Regions from separate parts of the Planococcus alpniumensis genome, predicted to be linked through region 2. Evidence: a T-box and tRNA genes for the amino acid it is inferred to sense, from the RefSeq annotation. Region 2 holds a T-box; the other holds one or more tRNA genes.

Region 1 (7,016 bases), 2.2 Mb from region 2:
GAGTGCTTAGCGCAAGCGAAGGTGCGAACCGAAGCCCCAGTAAACGGCGGCCGTAACTATAACGGTCCTAAGGTAGCGAAATTCCTTGTCGGGTAAGTTCCGACCCGCACGAAAGGCGTAACGATCTGGGCACTGTCTCAACGAGAGACTCGGTGAAATTATAGTACCTGTGAAGATGCAGGTTACCCGCGACAGGACGGAAAGACCCCGTGGAGCTTTACTGTAGCCTGATATTGAATTTTGGTGCAACTTGTACAGGATAGGTAGGAGCCAGAGAACCCGGAGCGCCAGCTTCGGGGGAGGCGTCGGTGGGATACTACCCTGGTTGTATTGAACTTCTAACCCACAAGCCTTAGCGGCTTGGGAGACAGTGTCAGGCGGGCAGTTTGACTGGGGCGGTCGCCTCCTAAAGAGTAACGGAGGCGCTCAAAGGTTCCCTCAGAATGGTTGGAAATCATTCGCAGAGTGTAAAGGCACAAGGGAGCTTGACTGCGAGACGGACAGGTCGAGCAGGGTCGAAAGACGGACTTAGTGATCCGGTGGTTCCGCATGGAAGGGCCATCGCTCAACGGATAAAAGCTACCCCGGGGATAACAGGCTTATCTCCCCCAAGAGTCCACATCGACGGGGAGGTTTGGCACCTCGATGTCGGCTCATCGCATCCTGGGGCTGTAGTCGGTCCCAAGGGTTGGGCTGTTCGCCCATTAAAGCGGTACGCGAGCTGGGTTCAGAACGTCGTGAGACAGTTCGGTCCCTATCCGTCGCGGGCGCAGGAAATTTGAGAGGAGCTGTCCTTAGTACGAGAGGACCGGGATGGACACACCGCTGGTGTACCAGTTGTTCTGCCAAGAGCATCGCTGGGTAGCTATGTGTGGCCGGGATAAGTGCTGAAAGCATCTAAGCACGAAGCCCCCCTCAAGATGAGATTTCCCATTGCGCAAGCAAGTAAGATCCCTCAAAGACGATGAGGTAGATAGGTTCGGGGTGGAAGCGTGGCGACACGTGCAGCTGACGAATACTAATCGATCGAGGACTTAACCAATAAACTGAAACGTGAGTTTCCACAATGTCGATTTATCCAGTTTTGAAAGAATAAGATATTATTTTTAAAAAAATACTTGAAAAAATCGGTATTATTGATATAATAAATCTTGTCTTTCAAATTAGTACAGTCTAGTGATGATGGCAAAGAGGTCACACCCGTTCCCATCCCGAACACGGAAGTTAAGCTCTTTTGCGCCGATGGTAGTTGGGGGTTTCCCCCTGTGAGAGTAGGACGTCGCTAGTCTGGTTATTATTCCGAAGTAGCTCAGTGGTAGAGCACCGCACTGTTAATGCGATGGTCGTAGGTTCGAGTCCTACCTTCGGAGCCAATTATGGAGAGCTGTCCGAGTGGCCGAAGGAGCATGATTGGAAATCATGTAGGCGGGCAACCGTCTCAAGGGTTCGAATCCCTTGCTCTCCGCCAGTATCTTAAGCTCAAAATAAAGGCCCCTTGGTCAAGCGGTTAAGACACCGCCCTTTCACGGCGGTAACACGGGTTCGAATCCCGTAGGGGTCACCATTCAATGGAGGATTAGCTCAGCTGGGAGAGCATCTGCCTTACAAGCAGAGGGTCGGCGGTTCGATCCCGTCATCCTCCACCATTTCTTTCATGCATATAAATAGAAGGAAACTTTAATATTATCGCGGGGTGGAGCAGTTCGGTAGCTCGTTGGGCTCATAACCCAAAGGTCGCAGGTTCAAATCCTGCCCCCGCAACCAAATGGTCCCGTGGTGTAGCGGTTAACATGCCTGCCTGTCACGCAGGAGATCGCCGGTTCGATCCCGGTCGGGACCGCCATTTTTATTAATTAATATGGGTCAGTAGCTCAGTCGGTAGAGCATTAGATTGAAGCTCTAAGTGTCGGCGGTTCGATTCCGTCCTGACCCACCATATTTTTCTCCATGCCGGAGTAGCTCAACTGGTAGAGCAACTGACTTGTAATCAGTAGGTTGAGGGTTCAAGTCCTTTCTCCGGCACCATTAGGTGGGGTAGCGAAGTGGCTAAACGCGGCGGACTGTAAATCCGCTCCTTCGGGTTCGGCAGTTCGAATCTGCCCCCCACCACCAGTTTTTAGGGGCATAGTTTAACGGTAGAACAGAGGTCTCCAAAACCTCCGATGTGGGTTCGATTCCTACTGCCCCTGCCATTTTTTAAAAATATTATGATGGCGGTCGTGGCGAAGTGGTTAACGCACCGGATTGTGATTCCGGCACTCGGGGGTTCAATTCCCCTCGTCCGCCCCATGTTTTTCTTGAGAATTTAATATCATACATAATAATAGCGTGGCGGTCGTGGCGAAGTGGTTAACGCACCGGATTGTGATTCCGGCACTCGGGGGTTCAATTCCCCTCGTCCGCCCCAGTATTATTGGGGTATAGCCAAGCGGTAAGGCAACGGGTTTTGATCCCGTCATGCCCTGGTTCGAATCCAGGTACCCCAGCTTTTGCGGAAGTAGTTCAGTGGTAGAACGCCACCTTGCCAAGGTGGAGGTCGCGGGTTCGACCCCCGTCTTCCGCTCCATTATTTAGGCGGCATAGCCAAGCGGTAAGGCATGGGTCTGCAACACCCTTACCACCGGTTCGAGTCCGGTTGCCGCCTCCAAACTATTTTGCCGGCGTGGCGGAATTGGCAGACGCGCGGGACTCAAAATCCCGTTCCTTCACGGGAGTGTCGGTTCGACCCCGACCGCCGGTATCAATTGATCATCACTCTGCCAAGTGATGAGAGCTTAAAACTCTGACTATCAAAGTCAGAGTTTTTTTCTTTATTTAGGTGAATGATTATAAGTTCTACATAGCAAAGATTTTTTAAAAAATATCTAATAACCCCTTGCAAAATAATCGGTTTACTAATATAATAATAAATGTTCCTGAAAGCAATGAATAATTGTATCTGGATTCAATTTTGCCGGCGTGGCGGAATTGGCAGACGCGCGGGACTCAAAATCCCGTTCCTTCACGGGAGTGTCGGTTCGACCCCGACCGCCGGTATCATTTTCATTGCTCTGCCAAGCAATGTATGGAAAAGCCCTAACTTCGGTTAGGGCTTTTTTCTTTATCTTGTCTTGGTTGCTAAGAGTAGGACTGTTATTAAATAAAGACTACAAGTGAATACAAATGAAATAGAAGGAATTACTTTATTGAAGAGAGCGTAAAATATCTTGTGTAAATGAATAAATAGAAAAAGGAAGACCTTTTCTTGTAGAATTAAGTCACCACAACCAATTCACAGAAAAGAGGCCTTCCCTATGACTCAGTTTACAACAGATATTATGCAAGCTCTAGTAAAAAAAGAAGACATCTCCGAAGTTTTTCGCAAACATTTGGAGACGGCGGTGAATACACTTCTTCAAACGGAACTAACAGCGTTCCTGGATTACGAAAAATACGACCGCATCGGGTTTAATTCCGGCAACTCACGCAATGGTGTCTACACGCGGACACTCCATACGGAGTATGGGGATTTAGAGCTTTCGATGCCACGGGACCGGAATGGCGAATTCAACCAACAGACGGTCGCTCCGTACAAGCGCTCAAACGATACGCTGGAAGCCTTCGTTATTCATATGTTCCAAAAAGGCGTGACCATGTCCGAGATTTCGGACCTGATCGAGAAAATGTACGGCCATCATTACACGCCACAAACCATTTCCAATATGACGAAAGTCATGAGCGAACAGGTCGAGGCGTTTAAATCTCGTCCGTTAGAACAGCGTTATGCGTGTGTCTATCTAGATGCAACTTACATTGCCCTCAAGCGCGACACGGTCTCGAAGGAAGCCGTCTATATTACGATTGGCATCCGAGAGGACGGCTCAAAAGAAGTCTTGGCCTATACAGTGGCACCTACGGAATCCGCATTTGTTTGGGAAGAAGTCCTGTTGGACTTGAAAGAGCGCGGTGTCGAAGAGGTGCTTTTGTTTATCTCCGACGGCTTAAAAGGCATCACTGATCGCATCTTCGCGGTCTTTCCCGATGCTCAATATCAGGCGTGCTGCGTCCACTTGTCGCGTGGGATCCGCCACAAAGTTCGCGTTACCGATCGCAAGGAGATTCTGGATGATTTCAAATCGGTCTACCGGGCAGAGAACCAAGAACTGGGTGAAAAAGCGTTGAAAGCCTTTGTCGACAAATGGAAAACGGCCTATCCCAAAGTGGCGAAATCGTTGGAAGCGAATCCCTATATTTTCACTTTCTACAGCTTCCCAAAATCCATTTGGCGAAGCATCTATTCAACGAACCTGATCGAATCGTTCAACAAGAACGTAAAGAAATACAGCAAGCGCAAGGAGCAATTTCCGAACGAAGATTCCTTGGATCGCTTCCTGGTTTCCCAGTTCGAAATCTATAACCAGAACTTCTCCACCCGTTGCCATATCGGATTCGATCAAGCTCGTGCAGAGCTGACTGAGATGTTCAAGCAAACCTAATCGATATACATACAAGAAAAGGATTTACTTATTTACACATAATTATTGACGGTCTCTTATTGAAGAAAATGCGTGAAATTCTTATAATAAAAATTTAGGTGAAGGGAAGTCTCTTTTCGAACAAAGCGGAAGTGGCCGATGTGCTAAGTTGAAAGAATGGTAGTGGAAACATCTCTAGGGCCCGGGTCTATTCATAGGTATTTTGAAAAGGCAGCTTCTTTTGGAGGCTGTCTTTTTTACATGTATTGGAATATATAACAGGAAGCCATGGGTGAAGGGAAACTGCGTGTTATAATAATCAGAATTACGATCTTGGCGGGGGTGGCAAGGTGGTTACAGACCAAGGATTTGATCAAGAGTTTACGGCTATACTCGATAATCAAGAAGTTCTGATAGAAGAAGGGTTAAGCGAAGTTGAGGTTGTAAAGAGATTAAAGGTTTTTGGCGCCAATGAATTGCCTCAAGGAAAGCGAGAACCTGGAGTTATAAAGTTTTTTAAGCATTTTCATGATGTGCTGATCTATGTATTATTGGCAGCGGCAGTTATTACAGTCGTACTTGGACATTATATTGATACGAGTGTCATTTTAGCTGTAGTTGTCATCAATGCGGCAATTGGCTATATTCAACAGCGTAAAGCTGAGAAAGCATTGGATAGTATACGTGAAATGCTTTCATTCAAAGCGGGCGTATTGCGAGAGGGCAAACGAAAAGATATTCTGGCGGCTGATTTGGTGCCTGGGGATCTTGTTTATTTAAGGGCGGGTGATAAAGTGCCCGCAGATATGCGGCTCATAGAAGCATCGAATCTCCAGCTGGAGGAGTCGTCTTTGACTGGTGAGTCGGATGCAGTAAATAAACAGACTGAAAGACTATCGAGCGATACGGTGCTTGGCGATCGCTCCAACATGGCATTCGCAGGAACTGCTGTTGCATCCGGGTCAGGGTTCGGTGTTGTCATTGCAACTGGAGGAAATACTGAACTCGGAAAAATCAGCAGCGCCATGGAGTCGGTTGAGAAATTGCAGACCCCATTATTAAAACAGACTACTCAATTCGGAAAATTGATATCAGTGGTTATTGTACTGAGTGCAATCGGCATGTTTTTCATCGGTTATTGGGTCCACGACTACGCCACCGCTGAGTTATTATTGGCAATCATCGGCTTGACCGTAGCCGCCATTCCAGAAGGCTTGCCTGCGGTTCTATCCATTATTTTAGCTTTGGGTGTCCAGGCGATGGCTGGGAAGAATGCTATTGTACGGAACTTGCCGTCCGTCGAAACTTTAGGGGCCGTGACGGTAATATGCTCAGACAAAACAGGGACTTTGACGAAAAATGAAATGACGGCGACTTCTGTTATTCTGGCAGATGAAGAAATCAATGTTAGTGGGGTCGGTTATTCACCCGAAGGAATGTTAAAGAAAAACGGAGATGGCATTCGTTTAACTGATCATCCTCGCTTGGCAAAGTTTTTAGCCTGTGTGAAAACGGTTAACGATGCTCATTTGGTCAAAGGGAAAAAGGGGAAATGGTCAATCAGTGGGGGTGCGACGGAAGGCTGTCTGTTGACGCTTGCAGAGAAAGCGGATGACGAAGTAGAGAAGTTGTCGGTGATTATGAAGATTCCATTTGATTCTTCTTATAAATACATGGCTGCTTTGGTGGAAGAGCAGGGAACTAAATGGATCTATGTAAAGGGTGCCCCTGAAAAGCTGCTGGGGATGATACCAAGCGAAGAAAGGAATGAATGGGAGGCGAAGATAGCCTCACATGCAAAACGCGGAGAACGCCTTTTAGGAGCTGCTGTTAAGCAGGTCGATTACACAGTTGAAGGCATAAGCCACGAAGATATGAAGTGCGGGTTTGAGTTTTTGGGCATGGCAGGTATCATTGATCCTCCGCGCGAAGAAGTGATTGATTCAATTGCTCAATGCAAGAAATCCGGAATTCGCGTCAAGATGATCACTGGAGACCATAAAGAAACCGCTGTGGCGATTGGAGCCAATCTTGGAATTGGCGATGGGGTTAAGGCGCTCGAAGGCAGGGAGTTGGATGGCTTAAACGCCCAACAGTTGGAAGTTGCAGCCATGGAATACGATATTTTTGCGCGTACCAGCCCTACAAATAAATTGCAATTGGTTAGAGCTCTTCAAGCCCAGGGACAAGTGTGCGCAATGACCGGCGACGGGGTCAATGATGCACCGGCTTTGAAACGTGCTGATATCGGCATTGCGATGGGAATCAAAGGAACAGAAGTATCAAAAGAAGCAGCTGAGATGGTGCTGGTTGATGATAATTTCAGCACGATTGTCAATGCAGTGAAGGAAGGGCGGCGCGTCTATGATAATTTGAAAAAGACCATCCTGTTCATATTGCCGACAAACGTATCCGAAGGGCTGCTCATTTTTATCAGCATCTTATTTGGCACCACGATTCCGCTCACTGCGGTACAAATTTTGTGGGTCAACATGATTACGGCTGTGACGATTTCCTTAGCGATTGCATTTGAGAAGCTCGAACCTGGTACGATGGAGCGGC
Region 2 (7,016 bases):
GAGACTTCATCCGTCAAAGTTGTTTGGGTGATGTTCCAGTCGGCCGCCATCTTGTCCCAAATCGCGCCGCGTTTTTCGATCGGCACGTTGACCGAATCGATGCCAAGCAAATTGACGCCTCTTAAGATGAACGGCAGCACCGTCGCCGTCAGTTGAAGGCCGGCTGCGTTGCCGCACATGCTCATGCTGCCGCCGTAGGAAATTTGCGGGATGATGACCGACGCCACATCGCCGCCGACCGTATCCAGGACATAGTCGAATTTCGGCTTGTTCAATGGTTTTTTCAGTTCGCCCAGATCATCCGGGAAAATGACTTCGCTTGCTCCCAGTGATTTCGCTACGTCCACTTGATGGTCTTTACGCACCAAGGCCGTGATATTGGTGTAGCCGATTTTGGAGAGAATCTGCAGCGCGACACTGCCGACGCCGCCAGTCGATCCTGTAACCAGTAGCTCCGGATTATTTTTCGGGTCCATGCCGTTTTGTTCAAGCGCTTGAATAGATAAGGCCGCCGTGAATCCAGCCGTCCCGAACACCATGGCGTCTTTCAAGCTCAAGCCGTTCGGCAAAGGCACGATCCACTGGGCCGGCACGCGGGCATATTCGGCGAAGCCGCCGGTATGGCTCATGCCCATCTCAAATCCTGTAACGACCACTTCCTGGCCTTCCTGGAATCGCCCGTCTGCTGTATGTACAATCGTTCCGCTGAAGTCGATTCCGGGAATCATCGGGTAATCGCGGATGACTCCGCCTTTTTTCTGTACCGCGAGCATGTCTTTGTAATTGATTGACGAATACGCCACTTTCACCAAAACGTCTCCTTGCGATAATTGTTCTTCGCCGATTTGTTCCACGCCGTAGGTCACTTCATCTTCTTGTTGTTTAATGACAATCGCTTTAAATGGATCCATGAAAATCCCTCCTTGCTCTTCTCTTCCCGAATCAGCGTTGTGGCATGCATTATCTGGAGAGATCCTCTTGCACTATTTTACTGCTGTGAGCAAACCCATTCTTTGACATTGATTTATCCAGCAATTATATTAGACTGGTCGGTTTAATTATTTAAAGAGGTGAATTATGTCTAAACCCAATACGAAAGTGGCGTTGATCGAGGCTGCTTCCAGATTGTTCCGCCTGCACGGCTACGAAGGGATCAGTCTTAATGATATTTTAAAAGAGATCAATATTCCTAAAGGTTCCCTGTACCATTATTTCCCTAATGGCAAAGAAGAGCTGGCTGTCGAAGCCATTCATCATACCAAAGATATTGTTTTGGCATGGATTGAAGAGTCGTTCGAACAAATTGGCGATCCTGTCAAAGCGGTGCAAGACCATATTCATCAGTTGGCCGCTCTATTGAAAGATGAGACAGAACCGGTCGGGTTTCCGATTGGGACGATTGCGGCTGAAAAATATTCGACCAATGAACCGATCAGGTCCGCGTGCCAAACAGCATTCGAAGAGTGGAGCGAACTATACTCCACTAAGTTTTTTGAAGCAGGATACAGTGAAAAGCTGGCTAAAGATTACGGGGTGTTCATTCTGGCCGCGATCGAGGGAGGCATTCTTCTTTCACTTACTACCAAAAGCGAGGAATCGCTTTTAATCATCGCCGATCAAATTCCTTTCATCTTGTCAAAAAGAGAGAATTAGAATCAGGCATTTCAGAGAGGAATGGATAAAATATGACAACTATAGCAGGACAGCAACAAGAAACCATCAAAACGACTCCTATTTTAATTTCATTCTTAATTGCAGGCTTCATTGGATTGTTCAGTGAGACTGCGCTCAATATGGCATTGGGTGATTTAATCCAACAATTCGGTGTGGGATCGTCCACCATCCAATGGCTCACGACCGGATACTTGCTGACACTCGGCATACTGGTCCCTGTCTCGGGCTTATTACTGCAATGGTTCAGCACAAGACAGCTATTCATTGCCGCTCTGGCCTTTTCAGTGACCGGCACCTTGATCGCTGCACTGGCGCCGAGTTTCAGCATTCTCATGGTGGCCCGGGTCATCCAAGCAATCGGTACCGGCTTGCTTTTGCCGCTCATGTTCAACACCATTCTATTGATCTTCCCCATTCATCGCAGAGGCGCGATTATGGGATTGATGGGCTTGGTCATCATGTTCGCTCCGGCGATCGGGCCGACGATTTCCGGATTTTTAATTGAAAACTTAAGCTGGCATTGGATTTTCTGGGTGTCTCTTCCGTTTCTCGTGTTTGCATTGATTTTCGGCATCATGTTCATGCAGAACGTTAGCGTGATCACAAAACCTAAGATCGACATTACTTCCATCGTGCTGTCTTCCCTCGGGTTTGGCGGCATTGTTTATGGATTCAGCACCGCTGGGGAAAGCGGCTGGGGCAGTTTCATCGTAATCGCATCCCTTGCGATTGGATTTGTCTCGCTGTTCTTGTTCTCCATCCGCCAATTCAAAATGGACCAGCCGATGATTAACCTCCGCGTCTTTAAATACCCGATGTTCACACTTGGGCTTGCGGCCGTTTTTATCGCGTTCATGGTCATCCTGTCATCAGCCATTCTGCTGCCGCTTTATTTGCAGACAGGACTTGGCTTGGCAGCTGTCACAGCCGGGCTCATCCTCCTGCCGGGCGGTGTGTTGAACGGATTGATGTCCCCGATTACCGGGCGGATTTACGATAAATACGGGCCGAGAGGATTGGTCATTCCCGGGTTTTCCATCATCATCATTACCTTGTGGAATTTGTCTGGCGTCACGACCGCCACTACAGCAGTCGCGATAGTCGTCTTGAATACTCTTTTGATGATCGGGGTTTCATTGGTGATGATGCCTGCCCAAACCAATGCATTGAACCAATTGCCAAAAGACTTGTATCCGGACGGCACCGCTTTGATGAACACACTTCAGCAAGTATCCGGCGCCATCGGGACAGCGGTCGCTATCACCATCATGTCTTCGACGCAATCGACCTATATGCAAAATGTATCCGATCCAAACAGCGCTTCCGCTATTCCCGAAGCACTGACGGCCGGCGTGCAAAATGCCTTTACATTCGGTTTGGTACTCGCTGTGGTCGGCTTGGTGATTTCTTTCTTCATCAAATCCGTCCATCTGGCGCCAGAAAAAGCGCCGCAAGGAGAAGTTGTCGAAAACACTTAAAAATGAATGAACGATCGATTGAGCCAGGTTCCATTCATTTCATGATTGACTTCTTTTTTAATCCAGTTATAATGAGAAACAATATCTGCATAACGAAGATTTGCCCGAGCATTTCGGAGTATAAGAACAAAAGCGATGATAAGAACGAGTACCTGTGACTGAAGCAGACAGAAAGTGGCCGGTTGATGAGAGGCGCATGCGGTGTCCGGGGAAATACCTCTTTGAGCTGTGTACCGAACCTTCAGTAGGCTACACCGGAGTTGCATCCGTAATCCATGCAGGAGTATCGCTTCGGCCGTACTTTCCAAGGGAAGCTGTGCGAGCAGTTTCCAAACTAAGGTGGTAACACGCATATCCGCGTCCTTTAGGGTTTTTCCCTAGAGGGCGCTTTTTTGTATTCTTATCGATTTTGCGATATGACTATTCCAAGACAAGGAGATGTTAGCATGCGACTCACACCCGTTGAACAAATGAAAATCATCGAAAAAGGAGCAGCCGAAATCATCGAGGAAGGCGAATTGCTCGAAAAGCTCGAGCGCTCATACAACGAACAGCGCCCGCTCACCATCAAACTCGGCCTCGACCCGTCCGCACCTGATATCCACCTTGGCCACGCAGTAGTTTTGCGCAAAATTAAGCAATTGCAGGACCTCGGCCACCAGGCGGTCATTTTGATCGGCGACTTCACCGGGCGCATCGGCGACCCTTCCGGCAAGGCGAAAGGACGGACCGCGCTCAGTGACGAAGAGGTCCGGCAGAATGCGGAGACTTACTATGAACAGATCTTCAAAGTGCTCGACAAAACGAAGACAACGGTGCGCTTCAATAGCGAATGGCTGTCGAAACTTAATTTCGAGGAGGTCTTGAAGCTTGCCGCCAGCACGTCGGTCGCGCGCATGCTCGAACGCGACGATTTCCAGAACCGCTACCAAAACCAGTCGCCCATCGGCATTCACGAGTTTTTCTACCCGCTCATGCAAGCCTACGATTCCGTTGAACTGAAAGCGGATATCGAAATCGGCGGCACGGACCAAACCTTCAATATTTTAATGGGCCGCACGCTGCAAAAGCATATGGGCCAGGAAAAACAAGTCGCCATCTTTATGCCGCTGATCGAAGGGCTCGACGGCGTGGAAAAGATGAGCAAAAGCCTGGGCAATTACATCGGCGTCAGCGAAGCGCCTGAAATCATGTTCAAGAAAGTAATGGAGATACCGGATCCTTTGGTCTTCAAATACTTTGAACTGACGACAGATGAGCATCCCTTGGCTATCGAATCCTTACTCGACCGGCTTGAAGACGGTGAAAACCCGCGCAATATCAAATTGGAACTGGCGGAAATCATCACGGCGCTCTACCACGGCGAAGACGCGATGAAAGAAGCGAAACGCTACTTCGAAACCGCCTTCCAAAAGCGTGAAATCCCGGAAAATGTCCCTTCGCTGCTGGTGGAAATCGGTAAAGAACGCATCGAAGAAATCATTCCGCAGTTGGTAGAGTCTGGATTTGTCCGCAGCAAAAGCGAATTTGTGCGGCTCATCGAACAAAACGGCGTATCGTTCAACGGCGACAAGCTGACACGCGAAGAACTCGACACCGTCGTCCATAACGGCGACGTCCTGCAGATCGGCAAAAAGCGCTTTGTGCGTTTTGAAAAATAGTCATAGGAAAAGGCGCAGAAACGGATATCCGTTTCTGCGCCTTTATTTAATTTATTTTTTATACTGCATATAAACAACTTGGGTCGCAAGGAAGTCTTCCATGCCGTGCTTGCCGTCCGCACCGCCGAGGCCGGATTGGCGCATGCCGGCGTGATAGCCTTGCACTGCTTCGAAGTTTTCGCGGTTGACGTAAGTCTCGCCGAATTTCATTTCATTGACGACGCGCATTGCTTCGTTCAGGTCGTCTGTATAGACAGAAGAAGACAAGCCGAAGACCGTGTCGTTGGCCATTTCAATTGCTTCTTCAATAGTGCTGAACGTCGTCATCGGAAGCACCGGTCCGAAAATCTCTTCACGCATGATATCGGAATCGTGCGTCACGTTCGTTAAAATAGTTGGCTTGTAGAAGAACCCGGCCAAATCCGCGCGTTCCCCGCCTGTCGCAACGGTCGCCCCTTGCGACACAGCGTCTTTAACCATGCCTTCGACAGTCTCCAAACGGTCTTGGCTGATCAGTGGCCCCATTGTGACGTCTTTGCTTTCTCTCGGGTCACCAAGTTTCGTCGCTTCGAATGCTTGGATAAGTTTTTGGCTGAGCTCTTCCGCTACGCTTTCATGAACATAAAGGCGCTCAGCATTCGTGCACGCTTGTCCACCGTTTGCGAGTCTTGACGTGGTGATGGCTTTTGCGGCTAGGTCCAGGTCGGCATTCTGCGTGACGATGGCCGGCGCCTTGCCACCAAGTTCGAGATTGACTTTGGTGATGTTTTGCGCTGCCGCTTCCATTACTTTCGTGCCGGCCGGCAAGCTGCCTGTCATGGTGATCATTTGGACTTTTTTATGCGAAGCCATCGCGTTGCCAATCTCAGAACCGGTGCCGGTTACGACATTGTAAACGCCTGCTGGGATTTCTTCCATCTCGTCGACAAGTTTCGTGAATTCCATTGCCGTATTCGGTGTCTGCTGGCTCGGCTTGATGACGATTGTGCAGCCTGTAACAAGTGCTGTCGCGACTTTTCTCGCTAAAATGAATATTGGGAAGTTCCATGGGATAATTCCAGCCACAACGCCGATCGGTTTTTTGTAGACCAGAATGTTCTCATTTGGCCGGTCGCTCGGCACGATTTCCCCTTCAATCCGTCTCGCCCATTCGGACATATAACGGAAATAATCGATCGCCAAATCTACCTCGCCGCTTGCCAGTTCATAGTCTTTCCCTTGTTCTTCCTGCAATAGGTCGATGAACTTGTCGCGGTTTTCCGCAATTTTATCGCCCAGCTTGCGGACGATTTTCCCGCGTTCGATATTCGGTGTCAGTTCCCATGCCTGTTGTGCCTGGTGCGCCGCTTCTACGGCTTTATCGACATCTTCTTCAGTGCCTTTCGGAATCTTGGAAATCACTTCTTCCGTCGCTGGGTTGATGATGTCGATCCATTCGTCTCCAGTGGACTTTATATATTCGCCGTTCACATACATTTGGTGAGTTTGCAAAAGATCTCCTCCTAATTTTTCTATTAGTAGGTTTTTCCCTTTCCAGTTACCGGTAAACTTGGCCTTCTGCACTAACCTGCTTAGACAGAACTTAACTGTTACCCAATGGCAGGCTTCCCCAAAAACCGTGTTTCCAGTTCATGTTCATATTCCAGACCTACACGGTAAGCCTTGGCCTCAGGACGTGAACTGACAACGCTGTGCAAGTCCTGCCCGATAAAATGAAGCGCCACGCCGTCATCTGCGGCGAGTCCCGGCTTGATCTGCCCTTGTTTGAACAATCGCTGATACGTCGGACGCCGGTGCGCTTCCCCGTCGTAATGGGGGCAGTTACTGCCGGGCAAAAAACCTAAGCAGTTCAGCGGATGCAGTTCTTCGCCGAAAGAATCGGTGACGCCTTGTTCAAACCAGCAAATCGACCCCGCACTGATGCCTGCCAAGACGATTCCTTGGCTCCAGGCTTTTTCGATAATAAGGTCCAAGCCCCATTCCTTCCATAGCGCAAGCAAATTTTTCGTATTGCCCCCGCCGACATACAAAATGTCCTGCGACAACACGAACTGTTCGAGCGCTTGCGCTGGCGGCTTGAATAACGACAGATGTGTAGGCTCGCAGTTTTGCTGTTCGAAGAAATCGTAGAACCGGGTGATATAGCTGTCGGCGTCCCCGCTCGCTGTTGGGATAAAGCAGATCTTCGGCGTTTCTTTCGCCG

What was found. The T-box of region 2 lies ahead of tyrS (tyrosine--tRNA ligase). A T-box ahead of a tRNA ligase gene usually reads a tRNA of that ligase, here a tRNA-Tyr.
Region 1: it encodes a tRNA-Tyr, which carries the amino acid that the T-box ahead of tyrS (tyrosine--tRNA ligase) is inferred to sense. The anticodon was not compared.

What each region holds. Positions count from the first base shown of each region.
Region 1 is NZ_JAAMTH010000001.1:1,098,935-1,105,950, forward strand. Features, by position in the region: rRNA gene G3255_RS05515 (23S ribosomal RNA) at 1-1,042, shown strand, start outside; rRNA gene rrf (5S ribosomal RNA) at 1,173-1,288, shown strand; tRNA gene G3255_RS05525 (tRNA-Asn) at 1,299-1,373, shown strand; tRNA gene G3255_RS05530 (tRNA-Ser) at 1,379-1,468, shown strand; tRNA gene G3255_RS05535 (tRNA-Glu) at 1,490-1,564, shown strand; tRNA gene G3255_RS05540 (tRNA-Val) at 1,571-1,646, shown strand; tRNA gene G3255_RS05545 (tRNA-Met) at 1,688-1,764, shown strand; tRNA gene G3255_RS05550 (tRNA-Asp) at 1,768-1,843, shown strand; tRNA gene G3255_RS05555 (tRNA-Phe) at 1,861-1,936, shown strand; tRNA gene G3255_RS05560 (tRNA-Thr) at 1,950-2,025, shown strand; tRNA gene G3255_RS05565 (tRNA-Tyr) at 2,029-2,112, shown strand; tRNA gene G3255_RS05570 (tRNA-Trp) at 2,119-2,192, shown strand; tRNA gene G3255_RS05575 (tRNA-His) at 2,214-2,289, shown strand; tRNA gene G3255_RS05580 (tRNA-His) at 2,332-2,407, shown strand; tRNA gene G3255_RS05585 (tRNA-Gln) at 2,415-2,486, shown strand; tRNA gene G3255_RS05590 (tRNA-Gly) at 2,492-2,566, shown strand; tRNA gene G3255_RS05595 (tRNA-Cys) at 2,574-2,647, shown strand; tRNA gene G3255_RS05600 (tRNA-Leu) at 2,657-2,740, shown strand; tRNA gene G3255_RS05605 (tRNA-Leu) at 2,953-3,036, shown strand; gene G3255_RS05610 (IS256 family transposase) at 3,294-4,475, shown strand; gene G3255_RS05615 (cation-transporting P-type ATPase) at 4,805-7,016, shown strand, end outside.
Region 2 is NZ_JAAMTH010000001.1:3,335,072-3,342,087, forward strand. Features, by position in the region: gene G3255_RS16900 (YhdH/YhfP family quinone oxidoreductase) at 1-911, opposite strand, end outside; gene G3255_RS16905 (TetR/AcrR family transcriptional regulator) at 1,078-1,653, shown strand; gene G3255_RS16910 (DHA2 family efflux MFS transporter permease subunit) at 1,686-3,152, shown strand; T-box leader at 3,279-3,520, shown strand; gene tyrS (tyrosine--tRNA ligase) at 3,599-4,813, shown strand; gene aldA (aldehyde dehydrogenase) at 4,865-6,304, opposite strand; gene G3255_RS16925 (Type 1 glutamine amidotransferase-like domain-containing protein) at 6,403-7,016, opposite strand, start outside.